3 regions of the Hafnia paralvei genome follow, and region 1 is predicted to be linked to each of the others. Evidence: predicted binding sites of a transcription regulator. Region 1 holds the regulator's gene; each other region holds the start of a gene.
What was found. The regulator LexA, encoded in region 1, represses DNA repair genes until DNA is damaged. The targets are predictions, from matches to a motif close to TNCTGTATGTACATACAGNA.
Positions count from the first base shown of each region.

Region 2: the regulator LexA is predicted to act here: its motif matches at 4,065-4,084, upstream of sbmC (DNA gyrase inhibitor SbmC).
Region 3: the regulator LexA is predicted to act here: its motif matches at 1,381-1,400, upstream of dinB (DNA polymerase IV).

Region 1 is NZ_CP083737.1:376,444-381,859, reverse strand. It holds gene dinF (MATE family efflux transporter DinF) at 277-1,611, opposite strand; gene lexA (transcriptional repressor LexA) at 1,720-2,328, opposite strand; gene dpiA (two-component response regulator DpiA) at 2,494-3,192, opposite strand; gene dpiB (sensor histidine kinase DpiB) at 3,161-4,822, opposite strand; gene citC ([citrate (pro-3S)-lyase] ligase) at 5,214-5,416, shown strand, end outside.
Region 2 is NZ_CP083737.1:3,330,813-3,336,228, reverse strand. It holds gene rdgC (recombination-associated protein RdgC) at 1-525, opposite strand, end outside; gene mak (fructokinase) at 827-1,732, shown strand; gene K9N75_RS15775 (MFS transporter) at 1,801-3,126, opposite strand; gene K9N75_RS15770 (hypothetical protein) at 3,413-3,961, shown strand; gene sbmC (DNA gyrase inhibitor SbmC) at 4,126-4,608, shown strand; gene K9N75_RS15760 (AraC family transcriptional regulator) at 4,665-5,416, shown strand, end outside.
Region 3 is NZ_CP083737.1:3,636,650-3,642,065, forward strand. It holds gene pepD (beta-Ala-His dipeptidase) at 1-237, shown strand, start outside; gene dinB (DNA polymerase IV) at 298-1,359, opposite strand; gene nqrM ((Na+)-NQR maturation NqrM) at 2,181-2,408, opposite strand; gene K9N75_RS17100 (FAD:protein FMN transferase) at 2,410-3,417, opposite strand; gene nqrF (NADH:ubiquinone reductase (Na(+)-transporting) subunit F) at 3,645-4,871, opposite strand; gene nqrE (NADH:ubiquinone reductase (Na(+)-transporting) subunit E) at 4,890-5,416, opposite strand, start outside.

The sequences.
Region 1 (5,416 bases):
CTAAATATAAATTTTGCTGCGAGGCATTAGTTAACGTTCACCATTAAGACTAGCGGATAATCAGAGTAAAAAAATTTTCAGCTAAAATTTCGGTGCAACTAAATAAAATATCTTACGAATAAAGCACAAAATCAGTTAGAAAACAGGCGATAAGCAGCGAATAATTTTTCCACTTAGAATGTAAGCAAATATTAATAAAGCGCCATTTTAGGGCAACATAATAACTATAGGAATTATCATATTGCCACAATTCAAATCACTAACAACTCAATGATTTTAATAAATATTATTGGCTTCAAACCACGTATTACTCCGCCAATGCCGTCTCCAGACGATCCATAGCGAAAGGCCACGTAGAGATAAAAACACTGCCAACGCCAGCCATAAACCGTGATTACCTAACCAAGGTAGAGTAAAAAGCGTCAATCCATAACCCACTGCAGCTACCGCCATGCTGTTACGCATTTCAGTTCCACGAGTCGCCCCAATAAACATGCCATCCAGCAGATAACACCAAACGCCCAGCAACGGCAGAAGAATTTGCCACGGAAGATAGTGGGCTGCCAGCGCCTGAACATCAGGCAACGACGTTAACATCTGAATGATATGTCCGCCAAACAATGCGTAAAGCAGGGCAAAAAATATGGCCACAATGCCCGCTTGTCGGCAGGCTGAATGCCAAATACTTTGCAGCCTGCGGCCATCCCGAGCACCATAAGCCTGTCCTGAATGGGCTTCGACCGCGTAAGCAAAGCCGTCCAGAGCATAGGCCGTGAACGTGAGTAGGTTCATTAGTACCGCATTTACCGCAACAATTTCACTTCCCATGCGTGCCCCTAAAATGGTCAGCGATGAAAAACATAACTGCAGCAGTAAAGAACGCAGCATGATGTCACGATTTAAAGCCAACAGGCGGCGCAGATTGCCACGCCACGCATTACGGAAATACTCCATGTGTAGCCCACGCAACTTCATTACATGCCACACAAGGCCAATCCCTAGCAAGAAAGTGGCATAATCGGCAATCACCGTCGCGCTAGCGGCTCCCTGAACCTTCCAGCCCAAACCAACGACAAACCATAGATCAAGCGTAATGTTAATGAGGTTTCCGACCACAAGCAGAATGACAGGTGCGCGGGCATATTGAACGCCAAGCAGCCAGCCTAAAATCACCAGATTAGCCAATGTTGCCGGTGCGCCGAGCCAACGGATGTGCATAAACAAACGAGCCTGCTCCAACACATCCTGATGCCCGCCAACAATGCGTAACACCCCCTCAATTAACGGTTCACGCACTGCAATAATGACAACCCCCGCCAACAAAGCCAGTAGCAAAGGTTGAACCAATGCACGGGCTAGCGCCGTTTTATCGCCAGCGCCAAATGCCTGAGCAGTCAACCCCGTGGTGCTCATCCGTAAAAACAACAGCAGCATAAAGAGGAAGGATGTCGCCATCGCGCCTACAGCAACACCGCCCAAATAAACAGGGCTATCCAAATGACCAATAACTGCGGTATCAACCAGTCCCAAAAGCGGAACTGAGATGTTCGACAAAATCATCGGCAGCGCGAGAATCCATAGCGCTTTATCAGTTGGTGTCAGTAATTTCATTTTTTCACGTCATCCCAGATCCACTTGCCAGCCTTCTCCCAACAAAGAAAAAGCCCCAAATAAGGGGCTTAGTCTATCGGCGTTACCGCAAACACAATAGCGAGAACTTTAGATCCAGTCGCCGTTGCGGATAACACCAACGGCCAGACCTTCAATCGTGAAGTTTTGTTCACGTAGGTCAACCACAATCGGTTCAAAATCGCTGTTTTCAGGCAGTAGCTGAACAATGTTGCCTTGTTTTTTCAAACGTTTAACCGTCACTTCGTCTTCAATACGAGCAACAACAACCTGTCCGTTACGCACATCTTGTGTTTTATGCACGGCCAGTAAATCGCCGTCTAAAATGCCGATATCACGCATCGACATTCCATTAACACGCAGTAAGAAATCGGCATTAGGCTTAAACAATGAAGGGTCGACCTGATAATGGCCCTCAATATGTTCCTGTGCCAGCAGCGGCTCACCGGCAGCCACCCGGCCAATGAGAGGTAGCCCCGTTTCATCTTCCATCAACAAGCGAATGCCGCGTGAAGCACCGGACACAATCTCAATCACGCCTTTACGTTGTAACGCTTTTAAATGTTCTTCTGCCGCATTAGGAGAGCGGAATCCCAAACGCTGTGCGATTTCAGCACGCGTTGGCGGCATGCCAGTTTGTTCAATATGGTCACGAATCAGATCGTAGACTTCCTGCTGTCTGGCTGTAAGTGCTTTCATTCCACCACCTGTTTGTTTATACAGTTTTGCTGTGAGTATATACAGGTGGCGGCCATTTTGAAACCGTGAAATACATAAAGATTGAACCGTACCGCATCTGATTGGCTCTAACCGCACACTTTTTGTGTTTTTACAGTCAATATCCAGCAAATTCCCGTGAATAAATTAACTGTTTTTTACAGTTTCCAGTGCGCGATAAGTTCGTTGCGGACGCCCAACTTTGCCGTATACAATTTCTGCCATGATCATGTGCCGTCCTGCACAAAACTCTAAATAACGTCGTGCGGTCGTACGGCTGAGTTTCAGCTCCTGTGCCACAGTTTCAGCAGTATGGCGAGCATCAAGATCGGCAAACAGTCCCTGCACTTTATCTAAAGTGAGCGCATCAATACCGACAGGTAACTCTTCTTTATGCTCGCCGCGCGCATAGGCATTAAACATGTCATCGATCTGGCGCTGGCTAGCACTATTGTTACTTGCCAGCATTCGCATCCGCTGATGGTAACGGTCTAAAGTTTGGCCTAAACGCTCATAGGCTATCGGTTTTACCAAGTAGTCAAAAACACCGCAGCGAACTGCATCAGAAACGGTATCCATATCGCTAGCTGCCGTAGTGAACACTACCCCACCAGAGAATCGAGCCTGAGTCAGTTCGTGCAACAGGGTAATACCTTTTCCATCCGGCAAATAGTTATCCAGCAGGATCAGGTCAGGTTTGAAACGCTCGACCATCATTCTGGCCTGCGCGAGATTTCCCGCTAACCAAACCTGTCCACAGCCATGAAAATGGCGAATAAACTCCGCGTGCATTTCTGCCAGCGGCGTTTCGTCTTCAACTATTAGAATCGTTATTGGTTGTGTCATAAGTCTTTTTCACTTTAGGAATAAATACGGAAAATAAAGTGCCACAAGGTTCGTTGTCTTCCAGCGTAATTACCCCACCGCAGCGGCCTACATAGCTGGCTATCAGATAGAGTCCGATGCCGTGCTCACCCACATCCTCGGTTTTAGTACTTACGCCTTGCTCAAAAATAGCCTCACGTAAAGACTCTGGAACGCCACATCCCTGATCGGCCACTTCCACGATGACATCATCACCTTCATCGCTAAGGTATAGCTCAATGGTTTTATTACCTTGCGGATTCTTCAAGCTGGCATCGAAAGCATTGTCGAGCAAGTTTCCCACGATGGCAGCAAATTCAGTACTATCAAGTCCTGCTGGCAACTGGCGAAGCTGGCTTCCTTCTACCAGATTTAAGGTTAAGCCAAGCTCACGCGCTCGCTGTGCTTTGCCGAAAAGAAGCCCTGCGACTTGTCGATCGTCAAATGAGCCACGCAGGCTATCAATAAGCTGCTGCTGTGCTTGCGACTCACCTTTTACCATTGCCAAAGCACGATCATATTCTTTCATTTGTAACAGACCGTTGAGCGTCGACATCCAGTTCAGGTGCTCGTGACGCAATGTGCGCAAGCTTTCGACATACTGTTTGATCTGCGTGAGTTGAGCATTCAGCGTGCTAATTTCATCTTTGCTACGGAAACTGATGATGGCACCCAGCAGCTCATTTCCTGAACGTATCGCTGCACGATTAGCAATCACACTGAGACCATTAAAAGTGCAAATGACATCCTGACGTTTTTCTTCGATTTGTTCCGTGAAAAACCCCGCAGGTTCGACAACATCGCTGATCGGTTTTCCTAGCCATTGTCTACCAGGCGAACTTAAACCGAGCATTTTTCGTGCGTTACGATTGATTGCAGTAATCAAACCCTCAGGATCGACAGCTATCAATCCTTCATATACCGAGCCAAACAAGGCTTCTTGCTGGCGAACCACCCGAGCAATTTGATGAGGTTCCATACCTAGCATTTGCCGCCGAATATGGGTGGCAAACATCCATGACAGTAGCATCAGGATAATCAAAATTAAGACAAAGACACCGCCCATCGGTAATAAGAAGTCTAATCGCCAACTGTCTATTTTGCTGACTAAATATCCCAATGAAACCACGCCGATCACGTTACCATGTTCATCAAAAATAGGCGTTTTAGCACGCATAGCCATCCCAATTGAGCCCTTTCCTGTAATGAAGTAGCTTTCTCCGCGCGCTAAAGCGCCAGGCTTACTCCACTGCATGGGATAGCCGATCTTGGCCGGATTGGGGTGATACAGACGGATGGAGTTTTTGTCGCCAATAACCACATAATCAAAATCGGAGCCCGTACCGAGTTTATCGGCAATGATAGCGAGACGCTTGGTATCTCTATTTTTAACAGCCGTGACAACGCTGTCGATTGAGGCAATGATCTTAGCCTGATTCATTGCCATATCACGGACATGGTTACTCAGATAATCTTCAAAGGAAGCAGAAAGATATTTGCCTAAGGCGGCAATTAATAACGTCGAGACCAGAAGCAATAAGAGAAATATTCGTAAAGGAAATGCGAGGCGGCTAAAAAACCTAAACTCTTTAACATTTGGTCTGCCGAACATCGGTATTTCCTCTTTTTTAGGCTAGAAAGATGGGCTAGTATCAGGGAAATGTAATGAATTTGTTTCCTTGTTTTCTACCTACAACGGATTAGATCGTTGCAGATTCCGCAGATTAAATCAATTAAACAAATAAAAACCACTCCATTAATTCAATTAAAATTAATTAAGAAAATAAAAACCATTAAGTCTATTTAAATCTGATAACTCTTTGTGAAATAGGTCAAGATTTCCCATCCTAATACTCCTTACGATCATTACGTCGTCGCACAAATATAAACAAAAAAGATTAAAGCGTTGCAACGAGCAATTGAAAATAAAACGTTATTAATATGCAACAAATCACAACAATTGTGATCGCTATGCATACGTGCGGCAGCTAACAGGAATATCTATGTTTGGTAATACCGTATTCTCTCAGGTAAAGCGCTCTGAAAATAAGAAGATCGCAACTATCGCTCATTTTCTGCGAGAAAATGGCCTGAGTATTGATTCCACCGTGGAAGTCTTTATTACCGTCACCCGTGATGACCAGCTAATCGCCTGCGGCGGTATCGCGGGCAATATCATTAAATGCGTCGCCATTAGTGAATCTGT
Region 2 (5,416 bases), 1.8 Mb from region 1:
GGTGAGCTCAATTGGGCTTTCCATGGTTAATGGCACCACGGGCAATGAACCCAAGCTTTTACGTAGCAGCGCCAGCGTATCTTCCGCTTTCTTTGGACTCGCGGCGTCAACCATAATCAGGCCGTTAGCCATATCGATCCACAGCCACGTTTGGCTGAAACGGCTAAACGCACGCGGCAGTAAGGTATGCAGCACTTCGTCTTTCAGCGAGTCTTTTTCCGTTTTCTTTAGCTTACGGCCCTGTTCGCCTTCCAACTTCTCAATTTTGGCTTGAAGCGCCTGTTTTAATACCGGCGACGGCAGGATTTTTTCTTCTTTGCGGGCGCATAGCAGGATTTGATCGTTGACGTAATGAGTCAGAGCATCGCTGTGAGAACCCATCGGTGAAACCCAGCCCGTTTTTGCCATATCTTGGCTACCGCAGGGCGTGAAAGCCATAGAGCCCAGCTGTTTTTCCACTTCATCTGGAACCAGATGAACGTCGCGGCTCAGACGGTAAACCAATAAATTCTTAAACCATAGCATTAGCGTTGTCCCTGATCGTGACGCATCGCGCGCCATGTTTTAGCAATGTGAGCTTATGCCCGTCATATTTCACGTTGCGGGGCGGGGAGCTGTACTCACTCATCCCAGCCACTGACTTTAGTCTGCGCTAGGGGATTTATAAGTTTGTCGCCGACCCACAATTCGAATTATTTGGGGTATACAAAAATAAGCATTAAACAGGGCGCATGATAACGAATAAAGAGGGGCGGCTGTAGTATTAATTATCTGAGAAATTCTGCACACTAGCCCTGATCAACTATCCGTTTTGCGAGGGGGCAATGTGCGTATTGGTATAGATTTAGGCGGCACTAAAATTGAAGTTATCGCGCTGGAAAACGATGGGCGAGAGCTGTTTCGTCATCGCATTGCCACGCCACGGGATGACTATGCGCAAACCGTTGAAGCTATTGCTGGGCTGGTGGAGTTAGCCGAAGAAAAAACCGGTCAGCGAGGCAGCGTTGGTGTGGGAATTCCAGGGACGTTATCGCCGTTTACTGGGCTGGTTAAAAATGCAAACTCCACATGGCTGAATGGCAAGCCGCTCGACAAAGATCTCTGCGCTCGTCTATCGCGAGAGGTTCGCCTTGCCAATGATGCTAACTGCCTTGCTGTATCGGAAGCCACGGACGGTGCTGCCGCCGGTGCCCATCTGGTGTTTGCGGTGATTATCGGCACGGGCTGTGGATCGGGTATTGCTATTGATGGTCGGGTTCACGCAGGTGGCAACGGTATTGCAGGAGAGTGGGGACATAATCCGTTACCGTGGCTCAATGAAGACGAGTGGCAGTACCAGAAAGAGGTTGCATGCTATTGCGGAAAATCCGGTTGCATTGAGACGTTTATCTCCGGCACTGGCTTTGAGACTGACTATCAGCGCTTAGGCGGGGAAAAACGCATTGGCGCAGAGATTATGTCGCTCTCGCGTCAAGGCGATCCTCGTGCGGAAAAGGCGATAGCGCACTATGAGCAGCGGTTGGCTAAGTCTTTAGCTCATGTGATTAATATTATCGATCCTGACGTTGTGGTATTGGGTGGAGGAATGAGCAATGTTGACCGCTTATATACCACGGTTCCACCGCTGATTTCTTCGTGGGTATTTGGACGTGAGTGTCAAACGCCGGTAAGAAAGGCTAAACACGGCGATTCGAGCGGCGTGCGCGGCGCGGCATGGCTCTGGCCGCTATGAGACAAAATCCCGACTTTCCGCTAAGAACGTCGGGACAAGGTATTATTCCGTCATTTTAAGTCGTGCAATTACTTTGGCGTCGCGACACCGTGGTTAGGCGCTGTCTCCGTGCGTTGGTGATTCAATTTTTGAATCGCTGGCAGAGCAATCGCGGCCACCAGCCCGCAGGCTGCTGCGGCAGAAAGCCATAATCCTGGCATGGCTTTATCACCGGTAGCGTGGATCAGATAGCTGGAAATTGCTGGAGTGAAACCGCCAAAAATGGCAGTGGCTAAGCTATAGGCCATGGAGAAACCAGATGCTCGTACTTCGGCCGGCATAATTTCGGTTAAACACACCACCATTGCGCCGTTATAGCTGGCGTACATAAATGACAGCCACAGTTCCACTTCCACCAAGTGGGCAAAACTAGGATGAGCAACTAACCAACTCAGAGAAGGGTAGGACGTCAGCAGCATCAACGCGCTAAACAGCAAAAGCAGTGGACGACGCCCAACTTTATCTGACAACGCTCCCATTACCGGCAGCCAGAACAGGTTGGACAGGCCGACCAACAGCGTCACCAAGAAACTTTGCTGTGCGGTGAACTGCAGCACAGTTTTCCCGTAGGTTGGGGTGAATGCGGTGATCAGATAGAACGATACCGTGGTTGTTACCACCATAAACATGCCAACCAATACCAACTGCCAGTTACTGGCGACTGAGCGGGTGATCTCACCCATGCTAGGCCGATGTTTGCGTTGGTTAAAGGCTTCTGTTTCTTCAAGCATACGGCGGATATAAAACAGGAAAGGCACGATCAAGCAGCCGACGATAAATGGAATACGCCATCCCCACTCAGTCATCACGCTTTTGCCTAAATACTGATTCAGCGTCACTCCGAGCAATGCGGCAAAAATCACGGCAATCTGTTGGCTGCCTGATTGCCAACTGACGTAAAAGCCTTTACGGTTTTTCGGCGCGATTTCAGACAGATAAACGGACACACCTCCCAGTTCCACACCCGCAGAAAACCCCTGAAGTAAACGTCCAGCCAGAATGAGAAGCGGTGCGGCCATACCAATGCTGTGATAGGACGGCGTACAGGCGATGGTCAGCGTGCCGAGTGCCATTAATCCTAAAGTAATTAGCAGACCACGGCGGCGTCCATGATGATCAATGTAAGCGCCTAACACGATGGCTCCCAGTGGTCGCATCAAGAAGCCAGCGCCGAAGGTCATCAGCGTTAACATCAGCGAGGCGAAGGGGCTTTGGGTGGGAAAAAAAGTGTCGGCAATGGCGCTGGCATAGTAGCCAAATACCATAAAGTCGTACATCTCTAGAAAATTACCGCTGGTTACGCGGAATACGGTTCGGGCGTTGGCCTGTGTAGGCGCTGAGGCAGATGATGTCATGTGCTACTTCCTGTGTTTTTGTTTTCATTTTTTTTACAAGTTATTAGCAATGAAAAGTGTGATGTTGGTAGGTGTTTCTTTTTTGTGCATAAAAACCAATGTAACTATTTGTAAGCTTATTAGTTCTTTATAAATAAGCGCGGCAGTGGCCTGTAGTCGCTATGAATAAATGACGATAAACACTTGGGGTAAATGAATAAAATCTTTCTGCATAGCGCAGCGCTATAATTTCTCAACGTAGGGAACACTTGGCTGACGGTGGCCAAATTAACAAGGAGATTGATTGATGAAATTACGTATGGCGTTTCTGGTGACCACGCTTTTTCTTGGCCTTTCATCGGCGTCTTTTAGCCAATCATACGGTTGGAAGGATAAGAATAACTGCCCCGCAGCGGATACGGCATCAAGGCGTTCAGTGGACGGTTTTGGCGGAATGATGATCATCACCCCAGACGCCGACTGGGAGGAAAAATGGAATACGCCTTCAGGCACGTCCCCTTTTTATAAAAAGGTTAATGAAGCAAAAGTGGGTGAGACCATCTATATTCTCAGCTTCTTTTCTAATCCGAAAAGTAATCCACTACATGTTGTTAATATCAGTTGCGATATCCAGATAATTCAGCCAGATGGCACCGTGGCGATGACTGAAAAGAATCGTCTTTGCTTCCATGGTGTTTTAGGGGGCGCTCCAGAGATGATTTACATGACCAATGCTGCCGTTGGTTTTATGGGAGAAGAGAAGGATCCTAAAGGCGTTTGGACGGTGAAGCTCGCGATGAAAGATCAGCTCAGAACTGAACCTGTGATGTTGACGCAAAGCTTCACGCTGAAGTAGTGACGCTGTTTGCTCATGATGTGCTGGGCGTCGATTATTCAAATAAGCGCAGTCAATCACAGAAGCGAACATATGAAGTTGGCTTTTTTGACATCATTGGTAATACTGTTTATGGATACAGTTGTTTCTTGTTCACTCTTTATTGTTAAACAGAGGGCGTTACGATGGAGATGATAGTAGAGCAGCGCGCTGAGCGTGTTTTTGCTGGCATTCGAATGGTTGGTCCGCTTGACCAAAATGTTGGCAAGGGATTCCAAAAGCTATATCAGTGGATCGAAAATAACAATGTTCCAGAGAGTGGCGACTGGATGGCTATTTATTATGACAATCCTGAAGAAGTGCCACCGGAAGAGATGTGCGTTGATACCGTGATCTCCGTTGAACCTGATTTCGTTTTACCGGCGAACAGCGAAGGCGTGCGAATCGATACCTTAAAAGGTGGGCTTTACGCCGTAGCGCAGGCTCACGTTGAGGACGGGGATTTTGGTCGGCCGTGGATGGAGTTTTTCAACGACGTGTTGCCTCGTAGTGGCTACGTGCCGATTAATGCGCCCTGTTTTGAAAAATACCACAATGATGGCACTGAAAGTGGCATCTGGGATTTTGAAATGTGCGTGCCGGTGAAGAAGGCCGAAGAGAGTGCTTGATTAGCGGTGAGCACGGTAGGGGCTCCTGACGATACCGCAACTGATAACGAGGGAATATGTCTCTGACGGAACAGGCTTTTTTTAGCGAGCTTTTGAGCGGGCTGGTGCTGAATCCACAGCAGCTTAAGCACACGTTTTTTGCTCAACGTTATCAGGATAGCCAAGGCCATCTACAGGGGATGGGTGGCCTTACGGTAAAATTTCCGCGTCTCGACATTGTTCTGCGCGGAACTTATACCACCAGTGCGCGGTTGAATGACGATGATCTGAGACATGGAACGTTAACGCATGGCGATCTTCTTTTCATCCCTGCATATAGCAACAGCCAGCCAACATGGGAGAAAGACGTTTTATTATTGAGCCTGCTTTTTACTCCGTCATACATTGGCTTTAGCTTCTTTGATAAACGCGCTGCGTCTGCGGGATTTCATCGGCTGCGTAAATTGGAGGTTCCTCAGCAAAATGCCGGTGAACTGGAGCATATTTTACAAGCATTAAGCTATTTAGGGGCGAGAGTCACAGATCTTAATGTGAGTCGATATCTGGTGTTAAGCCTGCTGCATGTGTGTCATAGCCAACTCTGTTTGCCCCCTGTCAATAAGATACAGCGTGGGGCTTTTCTTTATAAAAGCATCTGTACGTATATTCAGGATAATTATGCTGGCGCATTAAGCCGTGAGAGTACGGCCGCTATTTTCAATATAACGGCAAATCATTTGTCTCGTATTTTTCAATTGGAAGGAAATATGAGTTTTATTGATTATTTGCACTGGGTGCGGTTAGGGAAAGCCAAGATGATTTTGCAGAA
Region 3 (5,416 bases), 1.5 Mb from region 1:
CATCTGGTGCGTGAAACTTATCAAAAGCTGTTCGACACTACGCCGAACATCATGGTGATCCACGCAGGTCTAGAGTGTGGTCTGTTCAAAAAGCCTTACCCAGAAATGGATATGGTTTCTATCGGCCCAACTATTACCGGCCCACATTCCCCTGATGAGCAGGTTCACATTGCCAGCGTTGGCCAATACTGGCAACTGCTGACCGCACTGTTAAAAGCGATTCCAGAGAAAGCCTAATCCCTCTGATTGCTTACTAAAAAAAGCCAACCCGAGGGTTGGCTTTTTTGTATGTTAACCCTAACCATCAATATCCAGAGAAAGCTGTTTTTCTAGCTGTGGATCAAGCAACGTCACGTGCAACCCCACCAAACGAACTCCACGCCCAGAGCGGCGTTCATCCCACGCCTGCTGAGCTACTTTGAATAAATCTTGTTTATCAAGCACTGGCCATACATGCTCCTGCGTTGTCTGTTGGAAGTCATGAAATTTGAGCTTCACCCCCTGACGAGCAATATGCAGGTCAGGCTGTACTTTACGCAAACGACGCTCCAACTCCTCATACAGCTTTTCCAACAACACTTCGCATTCGTCCCAGCGATGAATATCTTCCGACAGCGTTCTTTCTACGCCAACCGACTTACGTAAACGGTCAGGCATCACTTCGCGCTCGTCTTGCCCATGGCAGCGCTCCCATAAGACGCGGCCAAATTTACCAAAACGGCGCAATAACTCCGCCAAATCATAACGGCGAACATCAGCGCAGGTATTCAGCCCAAGCTCACTCAGCTTAGCCGCGGTCACTTTGCCCACGCCGGGTATCTTTTTCAGCGGTAGTTGAAGAATAAACTCATCAACCTGAGCAGGCGTGATCACGTATTGGCCATTTGGCTTATTTAAATCTGAGGCTATTTTTGCCAAGAATTTGATTGGGGCAATACCGGCTGATGCAGTGAGATCCAGCTCTGCTGCAATATCCTTACGGATCTGCTCTGCAATCAGCGTGGCTGAACCATGACATAAAGAACAGTCTGTGACATCAAGATAGGCTTCATCAAGCGATAGCGGCTCAATCAGAGACGTATAGCGCTGGAAAATACTGCGGATATGATTGGAGACATCTTTATAGACATCCATGCGTCCTGGCCGCAACGTGAGGTGGGGACAAAGTTTCAGCGCCTGCCCTGTTGGCATGGCACTACGCACACCGAATTTACGCGCTGCATAGTTCGCCGTACTAATAACGCCACGGCGATCGCGGCTACCACCGATCGCCAGCGGAACATCGCGTAATTCAGGGAAATCACGCATTTCGACTGCGGCATAAAAGCAGTCCATATCGACATGAATGATTTTGCGCATAAAAAGAATATTGGAGTTGATGACTGTATAAGTATACAGGTTATTTGTGGGCAATGGGAAGTGGGGGAATTTTGTTCGTCTATCGTTGATGTGGTCGCGGGGAATTGTTTCGTTCGCCGGTCGTTTATGAAACACCGGTGTAATGTTTCGTTCGCCCGCCGTTTATGAGACACCTGTGTAATATTTCGTTCGCCGGTCAGCAGATGCGTTTCCATGAGCCCACTGGCGAAGGCGACCGATGAGGGGCGCCAGCGCGCGCCCCTTCAAACCTCGCGCTTTTTATCCGAGATGCCATCTTCGCTCCGGTTTGGTATCGCCCATCCTGGGCGCCCCAAACTCCGTCACGACATCCCTGTCGTGCCGGCTCTATCTACCAAGACTTAAACTAAACCCAAAGAAGGTTTTGACTTTATCTTTTGGTTTTGACGTTGACCTTTTCCGGCACATTACCGGACAGCCGAGTGAATCATGAAGGTTAGGATTCGCCGATTGATATCGGCGAAAGAACGACGGAGGCATGGACAAATTTGCTTGGAGCAAATTTGAACAACGCTTGCGTTGGCCCCGAAGGGGTGAGGCGCATGGATGCGCCGAATACTCGCGATTGTCGTTCGTTCCGTCAAGACCGGAATGATAAAACGAGGGCACCCGCGTAGCGGGCTGGTAGGGGGTGCCAAGCCCGGATGCAAGGCGGCGGCGATTGAGCCGCCTTGCTCGGACGCCAGCACAAGGCTAATGTGATATTCGATGCTTTAGGCGTACGAAAAATTACACCGCCCTATTTTCATTCGTTCCGTTAAAACCGAAATGATAGTTCCCCATCACAAAATCCTATGCTTCTCCAACATCTCGCGCCGAGCTTCTTCACGCGCCATCCGTTTTTTGCGTGCATCACAAGGTTCTGGGCAGTCACATACTTTTTCAAGCCCAAGGCTAGCGATACCACCGCAGCTGCCGTGGATACTTTTGCGTTTGATGATATAGCCGATGGACATCGCGGCTATCACCACTAAAAACATCACAAAGGTTGCGATAAATACCGTTGCCATATCATTTACCTTTGGTTGATTGCACCAGATAAGGTTTGAAGGCCTCTGAATAGCGATCTTCAAAACCGTTTTCAGTCTTAACAATCATAAACACCGGAATTCCCAGCAAGTTTGCCAGCGCCATACCGCGCTCGGGTCCCATCACATCCAATCCGGTTGATAGACCATCAGCGGCCATACAGCTTGGTGCCAGTACGGTAATCGACACCAGATGATGCGTTACCGGACGCCCTGTTTTGGGGTCAATTTCATGAGAAAAACGCTGACCGTTCTTCTCAAAGTAGTTGCGATAATCTCCAGAAGTCGCAATCGCCATCTCCCCCGGCTGAATGATCACCTGCGCACTTTGCTGTAGACCCGCCTGCGGCTTTTCAATAGCAATACGCCACGGAGCACCATCTCCGTTAAGGCCTCGGGTACGTACTTCACCACCGATATCAACCATGTAATTAGTGATATGCAATGAGGCCAAATACTCAGCGGCTACGTCAACACCATAACCTTTGGCAATAGACGAAAGATCCAGATAAAGCTGTGGAATATCCTTCACCAAAGCGTCACCTTGAACAGCCAAGTGTTCGATACCAATCCAGCTACGGCGTTGATTGATCTCCTCATCGCTCGGCACGCGGTCAGGACGACCTTCCGGTCCGAATCCCCACAGATTCACCAAGGGCCCCACCGTGATATCTAACGCACCATCCGTCATCTTATTGATACGAATGGCTTCCGATACCACTTTCGCCGTCGCCGCCGAAACTGGGAATGGCTTATTCACATCCGTACTTTGATTAAAACGGCTTAGCTCCGAGTTAGAACGATAGGTCGACATCTGGTCGTTAACCAATTCCAAACGCTTATCTAGCTCAGCCTTAATCTCTTCAGGTGCAGGCATTCCCGATTCACTGACATATTTGATGGAGTAATACGTCCCCATCGTTTTACCTTCAATGTTGACCTGCTCCGGCCCACATCCTGTCAGTAAAAAAGCCAAACCGCAGAAAACCATCCACCGCGTTTTCTTAATAAAAAACGCGGTCGCCCGCGCAGTATTATTTATCATCATGTTCAACCAGTTTTTGGCTATGTCACAAAAAGCTCATCAAAAATAGATAGCCAATGGATGTCAAGATGCAGGAAGGCGGCAACGGAACGAATCCCCAGACGCTTACAAAAGTAAGTGACTGGGGTTAACTCGCGCAGCCAACACCGCCACTGCTTCAAGGACGATGGCTATCAGCCGCCGAAGTCATCAAGCATGATATTCTCGTCTTCTACCCCGAGATCTTTCAGCATCTTGATCACAGCAGCATTCATCATCGGTGGTCCACACATGTAGAACTCACAATCTTCTGGTGCTGGGTGAGCACGCAGATAGTTTTCAAGCAATACATTATGAATAAAGCCAGTGTAACCCGTCCAGTTATCTTCAGGCTGAGGATCGGACAATGCGATATTCCACGTGAAGTTTGGATTCTCTGCCGCAAGCTTATTGAAGTCTTCGACGTAGAACATTTCACGCGTTGAACGTGCACCGTACCAGAAACTCATCTTACGCTTAGTGTGCAAACGCTTGAGCTGATCGAAGATGTGCGAACGCATTGGTGCCATACCAGCACCACCGCCGATAAAGATCATCTCGGCATCGGTTTCTTTCGCAAAGAACTCACCGAATGGCCCAGAAATCGTTACTTTATCACCCGGCTTCAACGACCAGATATAGGAGGACATGATCCCCGGAGGCGCATCAGGCACGCCCGGAGGCGGCGTAGCAATACGCACGTTCAGCATGATCAGACCTTTCTCATCTGGGTAGTTCGCCATAGAGTAGGCTCGGATAGTCGGCTCAGTAACCTTGGATTCAAAGCGGAACAGATTGAACTTGTCCCAGTCGCCTCGGTACTCCTCTGGTACATCAAAATCAGCGTAGCGCACGTGGTGCGGTTCGCATTCGATTTGGATATACCCACCCGCACGGAATGGCACTGCTTCACCCTCAGGGATACGTAACTTTAGCTCTTTAATGAAAGTTGCGACGTTATCGTTGGAGATAACTTCACACTCCCACTTTTTCACGCCAAAGATCTCTTCCGGCAATTCGATTTTCAGATCCTGCTTCACGCTAACCTGACAGGCTAAACGACAGCCCTCTTTCGCCTCACGCTTGGAAATATGCGCCAACTCTGTGGGAAGAATATCGCCGCCACCTTCTTTAACGTGTACACGGCACTGGCCACATGAACCACCGCCACCACAGGCAGAAGAAACAAAAATCCCCTGACTAGACAGCATGTTTAACAATTTGTCACCGGCAGGAGCATCAAAGCTCTTTTCCGGATCGTCGTTCACTTCGACATGAATATCGCCGGTATTCACCAGCTTAGATTTGGCGAACAAGATCAGGACGGTCAGTGCCACCACGATCAGGGTGAACATCGCCACACCCAGAATAATTTCTTGCATAGGTTCCTTCCTGTCCTGTCAGAGATGTACGCCGGAGAAGGACATAAAGCCCAATGCCATCAGGCCGGTGGTCACAAATGTGATACCTAGCCCACGTAGCCCTGCGGGCACATTGGCATATTTCATTTTTTCGCGCAGACCCGCCATAGCCACAATGGCTAGCAGCCATCCGATCCCTGAACCAAAACCATATACCACGGACTCAGCGAAGTTGTAATCACGCTGAACCATGAATGATACCCCACCAAAAATGGCGCAGTTTACGGTAATTAACGGCAGGAAAATGCCCAGCGCGTTATACAGAGATGGGAAGAAACGATCGAGGATCATTTCCAGAATCTGCACCAAGGCCGCAATGACGCCAATGAAGGTGATAAAACTCAGGAAGCTTAAATCAACGCCCTCAACCAGCGCACTATCGCGCAGCACATAGTTATAGACCAGATTGTTGGCAGGAACAGAAATCCCCAAAACAACGGTCACAGCTACGCCCAAACCAAAAGCCGTGGTGACTTTCTTGGAAACGGCCAAAAATGTACACATAC